3 regions of the Streptomyces sp. NBC_00207 genome follow, and region 2 is predicted to be linked to each of the others. Evidence: riboswitches for the same ligand, from Rfam matches in the RefSeq annotation. Region 2 holds a riboswitch; each other region holds the start of a gene.

Evidence for each region. Region 2 has a riboswitch for cyclic di-AMP ahead of OG472_RS31940 (M23 family metallopeptidase). Riboswitches for the same ligand answer to the same signal wherever they lie in the genome.
Region 1: another riboswitch for cyclic di-AMP. It lies ahead of OG472_RS35205 (peptidoglycan DD-metalloendopeptidase family protein); the one in region 2 lies ahead of OG472_RS31940 (M23 family metallopeptidase).
Region 3: another riboswitch for cyclic di-AMP. It lies ahead of OG472_RS19270 (transglycosylase family protein); the one in region 2 lies ahead of OG472_RS31940 (M23 family metallopeptidase).

Annotation. Positions count from the first base shown of each region.
Region 1 covers NZ_CP130715.1:7,576,600-7,580,802, forward strand. Annotated here, with positions in the region: gene OG472_RS35195 (aspartate aminotransferase family protein) at 1-923, shown strand, start outside; gene OG472_RS35200 (tyrosine-protein phosphatase) at 942-1,733, opposite strand; cyclic di-AMP (ydaO/yuaA leader) riboswitch at 2,016-2,221, shown strand; gene OG472_RS35205 (peptidoglycan DD-metalloendopeptidase family protein) at 2,227-3,195, shown strand; gene OG472_RS35210 (SGNH/GDSL hydrolase family protein) at 3,359-4,144, shown strand.
Region 2 covers NZ_CP130715.1:6,769,923-6,774,125, reverse strand. Annotated here, with positions in the region: gene OG472_RS31955 (GNAT family N-acetyltransferase) at 1-37, opposite strand, end outside; gene OG472_RS31950 (HPr family phosphocarrier protein) at 222-503, shown strand; gene OG472_RS31945 (GntR family transcriptional regulator) at 821-1,498, opposite strand; gene OG472_RS31940 (M23 family metallopeptidase) at 1,682-2,482, opposite strand; cyclic di-AMP (ydaO/yuaA leader) riboswitch at 2,495-2,654, opposite strand; gene OG472_RS31935 (M16 family metallopeptidase) at 2,872-4,203, opposite strand, start outside.
Region 3 covers NZ_CP130715.1:4,057,467-4,061,669, reverse strand. Annotated here, with positions in the region: gene OG472_RS19280 (cytochrome P450) at 1-313, shown strand, start outside; gene OG472_RS19275 (transglycosylase family protein) at 385-1,407, shown strand; cyclic di-AMP (ydaO/yuaA leader) riboswitch at 1,687-1,859, shown strand; gene OG472_RS19270 (transglycosylase family protein) at 1,863-2,564, shown strand; gene eno (phosphopyruvate hydratase) at 2,844-4,124, shown strand.

The sequences.
Region 1 (4,203 bases), 810 kb from region 2:
TGACCACGGGCGCGTTGTCGGTGAACGGGGAGGGCGGGTTCCGCGACGGCTTCGCCCCCCTCCTCCCCGACACGAAGATCGCCCTGGGTGACCTGGGCGCCCTGGAGCGGGAGCTCCGCAAGGGCGATGTCGCCGCCTTCGTCGTCGAGCCGATCCAGGGCAAGGGGGTCCTCGAGGCCCCGCCCGGATTCCTGCTCGCCGCGCAGGAACTGCTGCACCGGCACAAGGCGCTGCTGATCGCGGACGAGGTGCAGACCGGCCTCGGACGTACCGGGGACTTCTACGCGTACCAGCACGAGCCGGGCGTGGAGCCGGACCTGGTGTGCGTGGCCAAGGCGCTGTCCGGCGGCTACGTGCCGGTCGGCGCGACCCTGGGCAAGGACTGGATCTTCAAGAAGGTCTACTCGTCCATGGACCGGGTGCTCGTGCACTCCGCGAGCTTCGGGTCCAACGCGCAGGCGATGGCGGCCGGGCTGGCCGTGCTGTCGGTCATGGAGGACGAGGAGCTCGTCGCGCACGCCCGGGCCACGGGCGACCTGCTGCGCGGGCGGCTCGCGGCCATGGTGGACGAGTACGAGCTGCTGTACGAGGTGCGGGGGCGCGGGCTGATGATCGGCATCGAGTTCGGCCGGCCGTCCTCGCTGGGGCTGCGCAGCCGGTGGACGATGCTGCAGGCGGCCCGCAAGGGGCTCTTCGCCCAGATGGTCGTGGTGCCGCTGCTCCAGAAGCACCGGATCCTCACCCAGGTCTCCGGGGACCACCTGGAGGTCATCAAGCTCATCCCGCCGCTGGTCGTGGACGAGCGGGACGTCGACCGGTTCGTCGGCGCGTTCCGCGCGGTCATGGACGAGGCGCACGGCGGGTCCGGGCTGATGTGGGACTTCGGCAGGACGCTGGTGAAGCAGGCCGTCGCCCAGCGCTGACGGCCCGCTCCGGGTGATCTATTCCAGCAGCGAGTCGCGCAGCCGGCGGAGGGTCTCGGGCTTCAGCCCGAGGCCCTCCGCCAGGTAGGGGTCCACCCCGCCCCAGGTCTCGTCGATGGTCTCGAAGGCGGCGACCAGGTACTCGGCGCGGGCGTCGAAGAGCGGTGCGAGCAGCTCCATCACCTCGGGGGAGCGGGCCTCGTCGGACGCGCCGCTGCGGCGCACCCGGTAGCGGCGGTGCGGGGCGTTCGACTCCAGGTAGTCCGCCACGATCGCCTCGCGCTCGACGCCCAGCGCGAGCAGGGTCACGGCGATCGAGAGGCCGGCCCGGTCCTTGCCGGCCGCGCAGTGCAGGAGGGCGGGGACGCTGTCCTCGGCGAGCGCGTGCACGACCCGGCTGTGCTCGGCGGTGCGCTGCTCGATGATCCTGCGGTAGGAGTTCGTCATCCGGGCCGCTGCCTTGCCGTCGCCCAGGATCGCGCGGAGCTGGTCGAGGTCGCCGTCGCGCACCAGCCGCCAGAACTCCCGGCCGTCGGCCGGATCCGAGAGCGGGATGTTCACGTTCCGCACGCCGGGCAGTTCCACGTCCGGCCCCTCCAGCGCGTGGTCGGCGCCGTTGCGGAAGTCGAAGACGGTGTGGAGGCCGAGCGAGGCGAGGAATTCTGCATCGGTTTCGGTGGCATGTGCGAGATGTCCGCTTCGGAAGAGTCGTCCCGTCCTGACCCTTCGACCATCAGAAGTCGGCAATCCGCCGACATCACGGAAATTGCGCACTCCGGTCAGCTCCGGCTCCTGTATCTGCTGGGTCACGGGAATTCCTCCGCTTCATGGTGGGACGTCTGTCCGAATTGAGCCGTTTGGCGCCAACTTGCCATATCCGGAGGCGAGATCGGGCACGTCCCCGTGAGCCAGATCATACGGTGACCGTGAGTGCCTGATCGCGAATGCCGAATGGCCCCGTCGGAGCGGTTGTTGACGGCGGGTAATGGACGGAGGGTGACCGGAATTCCGTCGAATCCTGATCCCTGTGATTCCGTCAGGAAATTGGTGGCTTGTTCCCTGCTGGCGCAAGGGATTACCTTCGCGATCGATCCGGGTGGATCGCCGAATCCTGCCGCCGCCCGGAAACCGCACCCGACCATTCGTGCGGCAGGAGCGGGGGAACCAGGTAAGCCGCTGTTTCGGAGATCTTTTTGCCGGAACGGCTCGGGGTGAAGACGTACATGTGCCGTTCATGTGCGGCCGGGCATCTCCAGTCCGAACCCGACAGCTCACCTCGCAGGCGCCGGAGAGGAATTTCGCCATGCCTGCAAAGGGTAAGCACCGCCGTCCCAAGTCCCTTTCGATATCGCGCGGTTTCGCCGTCGCAGGCACCGGTGGCGCGGCCCTCGCGCTGCCGCTGATCGGCGCGGCCGGCGCCCACGCGGCCGGCGCCCCGGCCGCGGCGACCGCGGTGGCCCCCGCGGTGGCCCCGCAGCTCCCCGCCGCGCTGCAGGCCGCGCCCGCCGCCGTGCAGAGCGCGCCGAGCGTCTACACGGTCGTGCCGGGCGACTACCTCTCCAAGATCGCTGCCGAGCGCCACCTGTCCGGCGGCTGGCAGCAGCTGTACGCCGACAACCGCGAGGCGGTCGGCGCCAACCCGTCGCTGATCCACCCCGGCCTGAAGCTGAACCTCGGCGGTGCGGCCGAGGCGGCTCCGGTGGAATCCGCCCCCGAGGCCGAGATCGAGGCCGCCCCCGAGGCGGCTCCGGAGTCCGCCCCCGAGGCTGCTCCCGAGGCCGCGCCGAAGGCAGCCCCGAAGCCGGCCGCGAAGGCCCCCGCGCAGCAGGACTCCGCCGCCGAGGCTCCCGCCGCGCAGCAGTCGGCCTCCGGCTTCGTCGCCCCGGTCGGCGGCGGCATCTCCACCCAGTACAAGGTCGCGGGCGCCATGTGGTCCTCCGGCTACCACACCGGCGTCGACTTCATCGCGAGCTCCGGTACCACCGTCAGGGCCGTCGGCGCGGGCACGGTGGTCTCCTCCGGCTGGAGCGGCGCGTACGGCAACGAGGTCGTCATCCGGCACGCGGACGGCAAGTACTCCCAGTACGCCCACCTGTCCCAGCTGTCCGTTTCCTCCGGCCAGAGCGTCACCGCTGGCCAGACCCTCGGCCTCTCCGGCTCCACGGGCAACTCCACCGGCCCGCACCTCCACTTCGAGATCCGCACGGGCCCCTCGTACGGCTCCGACATCGACCCGCTGGCCTACCTCCGCTCCAAGGGCGTGAGCATCTGACGGCACCCGCCGTCGGAGCACGGACACGCGTGAGGCCGGGACCCGAGGGGGGTCCCGGCCTCACGTGTACTTATTCCTTATCCCCCACGTGGTAGAGATCACGGTCCGTCAACCCCTCATTACGTTGGCGTAGGTTGGTTACGGGAGTGAAGGATGGGTTCTCGTGGCAGCGACGACGACGAAACTCAAGACCATCGGCTCGTACGCGGCGATCGGGGACAGCTTCACCGAAGGCGTGGGGGACCCGGGACCCGGGGATTCGTATCTCGGCTGGGCGGACCGGCTCGCCGTACTCCTGGCCGATCAGCGCGAAGAGCACGACTTCCGTTATGCGAATCTGGCGGTGCGGGGGAAGCTCCTCGACCAGATCGTGGCCGACCAGCTTCCGAGGGCCAAGGCCCTCGCACCGGACCTGGTGACCTTCTGCGCGGGCGGCAACGACATCATCCGGCCGGGCACCGACCCGGACGACGTGGCGGAGCGGTTCGAGGCGGCCGTGGCCGACCTCGCCGGCGCGGTCGGCCAGGTCATGATCACGACCGGCTTCGACACCCGGGGCGTGCCGGTCCTCAAGCACCTCCGGGGCAAGGTGGCGACGTACAGCGCGCACGTGCGCGCCATCGCCGACCGCTACGACTGCCCGGTGCTCGACCTCTGGTCGCTCAAGTCCGTGCAGGACCGGCGGGCCTGGGACGCGGACCGGCTGCACCTCTCGCCCGAGGGGCACACGCGGGTCGCGCTGCGGGCGGCGCAGGTGCTCGGGCTGGACGTGCCGACCGATCCCGACCAGCCGTGGCCGCCCCAGCGGCCGCGCGGCTCGGTGGACGTGACCCGCGACAACATCCAGTGGGCGCGCGACCACCTCGTGCCGTGGATCGGCCGGCGGCTGCGAGGGGAGTCCTCCGGGGACCACGTCGAGGCGAAGCGGCCCGACCTGCTGCCGCTGTAGACGCACGGACCCGGGGGCGGCGGGGACACCGGAGCCCAGGGCGGGGACGCAGGGGGGCA
Region 2 (4,203 bases):
AGTGGGCCGGGTACGAGGGGTCCGACTCGATGGTCATGGGGCCACTTTAAGGCCGGGAGGGGCCGGGCAGCCCCCGCGCGGCGCATGAGGCAACCCGGGACAAATGAGTGCAAGCTGGGGAAGGTCGAGCGGCGGCAGATTCGGGCCGAAGGTCGGTCGGAGCATTCCGGGCGTCGTGAGAGACTGGTCTAGACAACCGTAAGAACCTGAAGGGCATCACCATGGCAGAGCGCCGCGTCAACGTCGGCTGGGCCGAGGGCCTGCACGCTCGTCCCGCCTCGATCTTCGTCCGTGCGACGACCGCTTCCGGCGTCCCGGTGACCATCGCGAAGTCCGGCGGCGACCCCGTCAACGCCGCCTCCATGCTGGCGGTTCTGGGCCTGGGCGCCCAGGGCGGCGAGGAGATCGTCCTCGCCTCCGAGGCCGAAGGTGCGGAAGCCGCACTGGACCGCCTCGCGAAGCTGGTCGCCGAGGGTCTCGAGGAGCTCCCCGAGACCGTCTGACCCTTCGGGTTCGACCCACGCGGTACCGCGCCGGAGCCGCGGCCCCCCGTCATCAGGGGCCGCGGCTTCGGCGTTCTCCGTATCGGAGCCCGTGGGCGGAGGCGCCAGCGGGGAGCCGGGGGCCTCCCCGGGCGCCGGATCGGCGGGAAGCCGGCGTTCCGCGCACGGCGGACCGCCCCGGAATTCAGCTCCTCGGGAATTCGGCAGGCCGGAAATCAATTCCGGCCACGATCCGCCCGCGCCGCTTCACCGTGAATTCGCATCGGCCGCGAATTGCGGCGGCAATGCTCGACGCCACCCTTTGTATACGGCTCCTGTTAATGCCGGCCGCTCGACATGTTTACGGCAGGTTGCGAAGTGCTCACCGCCGGACGGAGCCGCAGCCGGTGCGCCCCCGCAGCACGGTCGGCATGGACCACCGTCAGCGCCCGCGCCCGCTCCGCGTCCCCGCGGGCCACCGCGTCCACGATCGCGCCGTGCTCCGCCCAGGACTCCACGGGCCGCACCGGCGCCTCCACCACGTACATCCACGCCACCTTGTGCCGCATCTGCGTGAGCAGCGCGATCAGCCCCGGACTGCCGGAGGCCTGCGCGAGCGTCTCGTGGAACCAGCCGCCCAGGGACCGCAGGTCCTCCCCCTGGCCCCGCCTGGCCCGCTCCTGCCCCAGCCTGACCAGCCCGCGCAGCACCTTGAGGTGCGCCTCGGTGCGCCGCCGGGCGGCCCGGGCGGCCGCCAGCGGCTCCAGGAGCATCCGCACCTCCAGCAGGTCCGCGGCCTCCTGCGCGGTCGGCTCGGCCACACAGGCCCCCGCGTGGCGCCGCGTGGTCACGAAGCCCTCGGACTCCAGGGTCCGCAGTGCCTCGCGGACCGGGACGCGCGAGACTCCGTACCGGCGGGCCAGCACCTCCTCGGTCAGCCGGCCGCCCGGCTCGAACACCCCGGAGACGATGTCGTCGCGGATTGCTGTGCATACCGCGTGCGCAGGAATACGCAAGACCGAACCTCCGCCTATTTCCGACTGCCAGCCTCATTGCACGCACATGCGCGTGCTGCGACTCTATTGCAACACACGATAATTTCCGAGAGCGGCCGGAAATGCGAAACATTTGCACAGAGACGCAACACGAAGGCCCCGGCTCGGTGAGCCGGGGCCTTCGTGAAGCGGTGCGGGACGGGGTCAGAGGCTGACGCCGTGCGAGCGCAGGTACGCGATCGGGTCGATGTCCGAGCCGTACTGCGAGCCCGTGCGGGCCTCGAAGTGCAGGTGCGGGCCGCTGGAGTTGCCGGTGGAGCCCGACAGGCCGATCTGCTGGCCCGGGGTGACCTGCTCGCCGACGGAGACGTTCAGCGAGGTCATGTGCCCGTACTGGGTGTACGTGCCGTCGTTGTGCTTGATGACGACGTTGTTGCCGTACGCGCCGCCCCAGCCGGCCTCGACGACGGTGCCGAAGCCCACCGCGTGGACCGAGGTGCCGGAGGCGGCGTGGAAGTCGATGCCGGTGTGGCTGCCGGAGGACCACATGCCGCCGCCCGCGTGGTACTGCGTGCTGACGTACGAGCCGTCGACCGGGGCGACGAAGGTGTTGAGGCGCTTGCGCTCCTCCTCGCGGGCCGCACGCTCGGCGGCGTCGCGCTCGGCCTTCGCCTTGGCCTCGGCGAGGCGCTTGGACTCGGCGGCCTTCTGCTTGGCGTCCGCCTCCGCCTGCGCCTTGGCGGCGGCGTGCTCGGCGGCGCGGTGCTGCGAATCGGCCTGGTCGGCGATGTCACCCGCAAGGTCCTCGGCGACGACCACGGCACCCAGCCCGTTCTCCGGGGCGGAGCTGCTGTGGTTGTCCGCGGCGAAGGCCGGGGCGGCGAGGGAGCCGACGACACCCGTGGTGGCGATCGCGGCGATACCGGCGTAGCCGGCGGTCTTCTTGCTCAGACGGCTGGAGCCACGGTGCTTACCGGTACCAGCGGGACGACTGCCAAACGCCATGAAGGGTTTGATCCTTTCCTTCCTTCTCGCCTACCGGGTTAGCTGACGGGTTCGGAGCAGGAAGGTCTCCTACGGGCCTCCTCTTGCGAGGGGGTCCGATTCACCCCAGGGACTCATGTGGGTCCCCGGCTCCCCAGGCTCGCGCCTGACGGGGACTCGGCGATCGCTGTCCGGTGCCGCGGGTGCGGCGGGCACAACTGACGGACAGCACGGCCGACGCTAGGCGGATCATCAGTCAATCGCCAAACAGACGCGCCTTTTTGTTGCGTACGCCACACCCCATACAAGCAACCTAGCCACTAAACAGACAAAAGGGGCTCCGGCGGATAAGCCCGCCAGAGCCCCTGCGCGATCCGTCGGTCGACCGTCAGCCGGCCGTCACCGACAGGTCAGTTGGTGACGACGGTGACGTCACCGATCCCGAGGGCACGTACCGGCTCCTCGATCACTGCCGCGTCGCCCACCAGGACCGTGACCAGGCGGTCCGCCGGGAAGGCCTTCACGACCGCCGTGGTCGCCTCCACGGTGCCGGTCTCGGCGAGCCGCGCGTACAACTGCGCCTGGTAGTCGTCCGGCAGCTCCTGCTCGACCTGGTCGGCGAGGGTGCCGGCGACCGAGGCCGCCGTCTCGAACTTCAGCGGGGCCACGCCCACCAAGTTCTGTACGGCCACGTCGCGTTCGGCGTCGGTCAGACCGCCCTCCGCGAGGGTGCGCAGCACCTTCCAGAGGTCCTCCAGCGCCGGTCCGGTGTTCGGGGTGTCCACCGAGCCGCTGATGGCGAGCATCGAGGCGCCCTTGCCGTCGGCGGTGGAGCGCAGTACCTGGCCGAAGGCGCGCACGCCGTAGGTGTACCCCTTCTCCTCGCGCAGCACCTTGTCCAGGCGGGAGGTGAGGGTGCCGCCCAGGCAGTACGTGCCGAGCACCTGGGCCGCCCAGACCTGGTCGTGGCGGTCCGCCCCGATCCGGCCGATCAGCAGCTGCGTCTGGACCGCGCCGGGCCGGTCCACGATGACCACGCGGCCGGTGTCGTCCGCGGTGACCGGCGGCACCGGAAGGGCCGCGGCGGTGTTGCCCGTCCACGCGCCCAGGGTGTCCGCCAGCACGGCGTCCAGGTCGATGCCGGTCAGGTCGCCGACGACCACCGCGGTGGCGGTGGCGGGGCGTACGTGGGCCTCGTAGAAGGCGCGCACGGCGGCGGAGTCGATCCGGGCGACGGTCTCCTCGGTGCCCTGGCGCGGCCGGGACATCCGCAGGGACGCCGGGAACAGCTCCTTGGAGAGCTGCTTTGCGGCGCGGCGCTGGGGGTTGGCCAGCTCGTGCGGGATCTCGTCGAGCCGGTTGCGCACCAGGCGGTCCACCTCGGCGTCGGCGAAGGCGGGGGCGCGGAGCGCCTCGGCGAGCAGGCTCAGCGCCTTGGCCAGCCGGGAGGCCGGGACCTCCAGGGAGACCCGGATGCCCGGGTGGTCGGCGTGCGCATCGAGGGTGGCGCCGCAGCGCTCCAGCTCGGCCGCGAACTCCTCGGCGGAGTGCTTGTCGGTGCCCTCGGAGAGCGCCCGCGCCATGATGGTCGCCACGCCGTCCAGGCCCTCGGGCTCGGCGTCGAGCGGGGCGGCGAGGTTGACCTCGACCGCGATCACCTGCTGGCCCGGCCGGTGGCAGCGCAGCAGGGTCAGCCCGTTGGACAGCTCCCCGCGGTCGGGGGCCGGGAAGGCCCACGGCTG
Region 3 (4,203 bases), 2.7 Mb from region 2:
CCTCGCGGCCGCCGACCGCGATCCCGAGCGGTTCGCGGAACCGGATACCCTCGACCTCTCCCGGACCGACAACCAGCACCTCGGGTACGGGCACGGCATCCACTACTGCCTGGGCGCTCCGCTCGCGCGACTCGAGGGACAGACGGCACTCGCGACCCTGCTGACGCGTCTGCCCGATCTGGAACTCGCTGTTCCGCCCCAAGACCTGCGCTGGCGTGGGGGGTTGATCATGCGAGGGCTACGTACTCTTCCCGTTCGCTTCGCGGCTCAAAACACTTGTGCGACTTCTGATGAAAAGTCAGATCCCGCTTGAACTTGTGACAATCGTTCGAAGGCCGCTAGGTTCTGCCGTTACCTTGTTGTTATGCGAAAGGTGCACGCCTCATGCGTTCCGGGAACGGCCGCCACAGACGCCCCCGTCAGGTCCCCGCGCTGGTAGTCACAGCCGGAGTCACTGGCTCCGCGCTGGCTCTGCCGCTGCTAGCCGCCACCAATGCCACCGCTGCCGACACCGCGACCTGGGACAAGGTCGCCGAGTGCGAGAGCGGCGGCTCGTGGAGCGCCAACTCCGGCACCGGCGCGTACGGCGGGCTGCAGTTCACCCAGGAGGAGTGGCAGAACGCCGGCGGACTCGACTTCGCAGAGCGGGCCGACCTCGCGAGCCGGTCCCAGCAGATCGCCGTGGGCGAGCGGGTGCTGGCCTCGCAGGGGCCGCAGGCGTGGCCGCTGTGCGCCACCTCGGCCGGTCTGGAGCAGCAGGGCCCCGCCGCCAAGGTGGACCCCGGTCTGCCCGGCACCTCCAGCCCGATCGCCCCCTCGCCGTCCCGCCCGGACGACTCGGTGCCGTCCACCACCGGCGGCGAGCCGGCCAAGGACTTCGGCGCCCCGACCCACGCGGCGCCCAGCCCGACCGGCAGCCCCTTCCTCATCCCCGAGGCGCCCTCCGTCGGACTGCCCGTCATGCCGGCGCCGGACGCCCCGACGACGCCTCCCGTCGACCCGTCCCAGCCGGTGCTCCCGGGCACCCCCGGCACCACGCCGCTGCCCCCCGTCGACCCGACGGCTCCGACCCTCCCGGTGGACCCCTCGTCGCCCACCACCCCGCCCGCCACCCCGGTGGACCCGGCCTCCCCGACCGCTCCGGCGACCCCGGGCGCCACTCCGGAAGGCACTCCGGGCGAAGGCAACGGCAAGCACCGCGGTGCGCCCGCGGCCGAGGCCCCGGTCCCGTCCGGCGCCGCGGCGGCACCCGTGTACACGGTGCAGGAGGGCGACAGCCTGGCGACCATCGCGGTTGCCAAGGGAGTCAAGGGCGGCTGGAACGGCCTCTACGAGGCCAACGAGCAGGTCATCGGCGAGGACGCCAACCTGATCAAGCCCGGACAGAACCTGGATCTAACCACGTAATAAGGACACTTCGGGCAAGCGGAAAGACCTGATTGTCGGTTATCTGTAAGTGAGACATGCGTCTCTTCCGGTCAACTGGCGTGTCCCGCCTCGGGGCTTCCGCAAACCCCGCCCTCACCTGCGCAAACGCCCCTGAGGAGAGCGCAAGTAGGGGCCCCCTCTCCCCGATGTTCCTCGTTGAACATCGGGGAGAGACCTGTCTACCTTCTGAATCGCCCGCCACCGCGGGCTCCTTCGACCGCATCGCCGAATCCTGCCGGCGGACGGGGGGAACAGTCGTCGCGTCAAGCGCCGAAGGCAGGAGCGGGGGAACCAAGGTAGGTGCCGGGAGCGGCCGTTGAGAGACGGTCACGCCACCGGCTAGGGGTTAAGACGTGCGCTAGGTCGCACGGCCGGGCAACTCACTCGCCCGAACCCGACAGCTCACCTCGTAGGCGTCGGTGAGGAGAAAATCCATGCTGCTTTCCGGCAAGGGCAAGCACCGTCGCGGCTCCAAGGCCGTCCGCATCGTCACGCTCGCCGGTGTCGCCGGTGTGGCCGTCGCCGCCCCCCTGATGGCCGCGGGCTCCGCCAGCGCCGCCACCGCGTCCGAGTGGGACAAGGTCGCGCAGTGCGAGTCCGGTGGCAACTGGTCCATCAACACGGGCAACGGCTACTACGGCGGCCTGCAGTTCTCGTCCTCCACGTGGGCCGCGTACGGCGGCAAGTCGTACGCCGCGCAGGCCAACCAGGCCTCGAAGTCCCAGCAGATAGCCATCGCCGAGAAGGTCCTCAAGGGCCAGGGCAAGGGCGCCTGGCCGAGCTGCGGCAAGGGTCTGTCGAACTCCTCCTACACCGGTGGCGGCACGGAGAGCTCGACGCAGAACAAGCCGAAGGCCGACTCGAAGAAGACCGAGCAGAAGGTCGCCCCCAAGGCCGCGCCGAAGAAGGAGACCAAGCGCTCCGAGGCCCCGACCACCCGCTCCGAGCGCCCCGCCGCCCCCGAGGCCCCGAAGACCGGCAACGGCTCCTACGAGGTCAAGCCCGGCGACACCCTGGGCACCATCGCCGAGGCCAACGGCGTCAAGGGCGGCTGGGAGAAGCTCTTCGAGCTGAACAAGGACATCGTCTCGGACGCCGACCTGATCTTCCCGGGTCAGAAGCTGAAGCTCAGCTGAACACTGCGGCAATAGCCGCAGGAGCGTACGCAACGCACAGCACCACCCCCGCCCGGCGCGTCTCCCCCACGCGCCGGGCGGCGGTGTGCGTACCGGGTGCCGGGGCGATATCCGGAGACCTATGTCCCGGAAGAGGGGTATTCGGTCCCTTTTTCGTCCCAGGGGTCGGGCGGTCGGGCGGTCGAGTGCTCCGGGCCGGTTAGGCTCTAAGCGGCAAGGCCGTCCCACGGCCTGACATGCCACCGCACACCCAGCGTCACATCCCAGAAGGAGATGCTCGTGCCGTCCATCGACGTCGTCGTAGCCCGGGAAATCCTGGACTCCCGAGGCAACCCCACGGTCGAGGTCGAGGTGGGCCTCGACGATGGCAGCACCGGCCGTGCTGCAGTTCCGTCCGGCGCCTCCACCGGTGCATTCGAGGCCATCGAGCTCCGTGACGGTGACCCCAACCGTTACTTCGGCAAGGGTGTCGAGAAGGCCGTCCTCGCCGTCATCGAGCAGATCGGCCCGGAGCTCGTCGGCTACGACGCCACCGAGCAGCGCCTGATCGACCAGGCCATGTTCGACCTGGATGCCACCGACAACAAGGGCTCGCTCGGCGCCAACGCCATCCTCGGCGTCTCCCTCGCCGTCGCGCACGCCGCGTCCGAGGCCTCGGACCTTCCGCTCTTCCGTTACCTCGGCGGTCCGAACGCGCACCTGCTGCCCGTTCCGATGATGAACATCCTCAACGGTGGGTCGCACGCCGACTCCAACGTGGACATCCAGGAGTTCATGATCGCCCCCATCGGCGCGGAGTCCTTCTCCGAGGCGCTGCGTTGGGGTGCCGAGGTCTACCACACCCTCAAGAAGGTCCTGCACACCAAGGGTCTCTCCACCGGCCTGGGCGACGAGGGCGGCTTCGCCCCGAACCTGGAGTCCAACCGCGCCGCGCTCGACCTCATCATCGAGGCCATCAAGCAGGCCGGCTACACCCCGGGCACGGACATCGCGCTCGCGCTCGACGTCGCCGCGTCCGAGTTCTACAAGGACGGCCAGTACGAGTTCGAGGGCAAGTCCCGCTCGGCCGCCGAGATGACGGACTACTACGCCGAGCTCGTCGAGGCGTACCCGCTCGTCTCCATCGAGGACCCGCTGTTCGAGGACGACTGGGACGGCTGGAAGACCATCACCGACCGCCTCGGCGCCAAGGTCCAGATCGTCGGTGACGACCTGTTCGTCACCAACCCGGAGCGTCTGGCCCGCGGTATCGAGGAGGGCTCCGCGAACGCCCTGCTCGTCAAGGTGAACCAGATCGGCTCGCTGACCGAGACCCTGGACGCCGTCGAGATGGCCCAGCGCAACGGCTTCAAGTGCATGATGTCCCACCGCTCCGGTGAGACCGAGGACGTCACCATCGCCGACCTCGCCGTCGCCGTGAACTGCGGTCAGATCAAGACCGGCGCCCCGGCCCGCTCGGACCGCGTCGCCAAGTACAACCAGCTGCTGCGCATCGAGGAGATCCTCGACGACGCCGCGGTGTACGCGGGCCGCAGCGCCTTCCCGCGCTTCAAGGGCTAATCACCCCCCTGAGGGGCTGGCCTCCGTACGTCCCCGCACTCGGTCCCGTACCGTGTGCGGGGACGTATTTGCGTAGTGC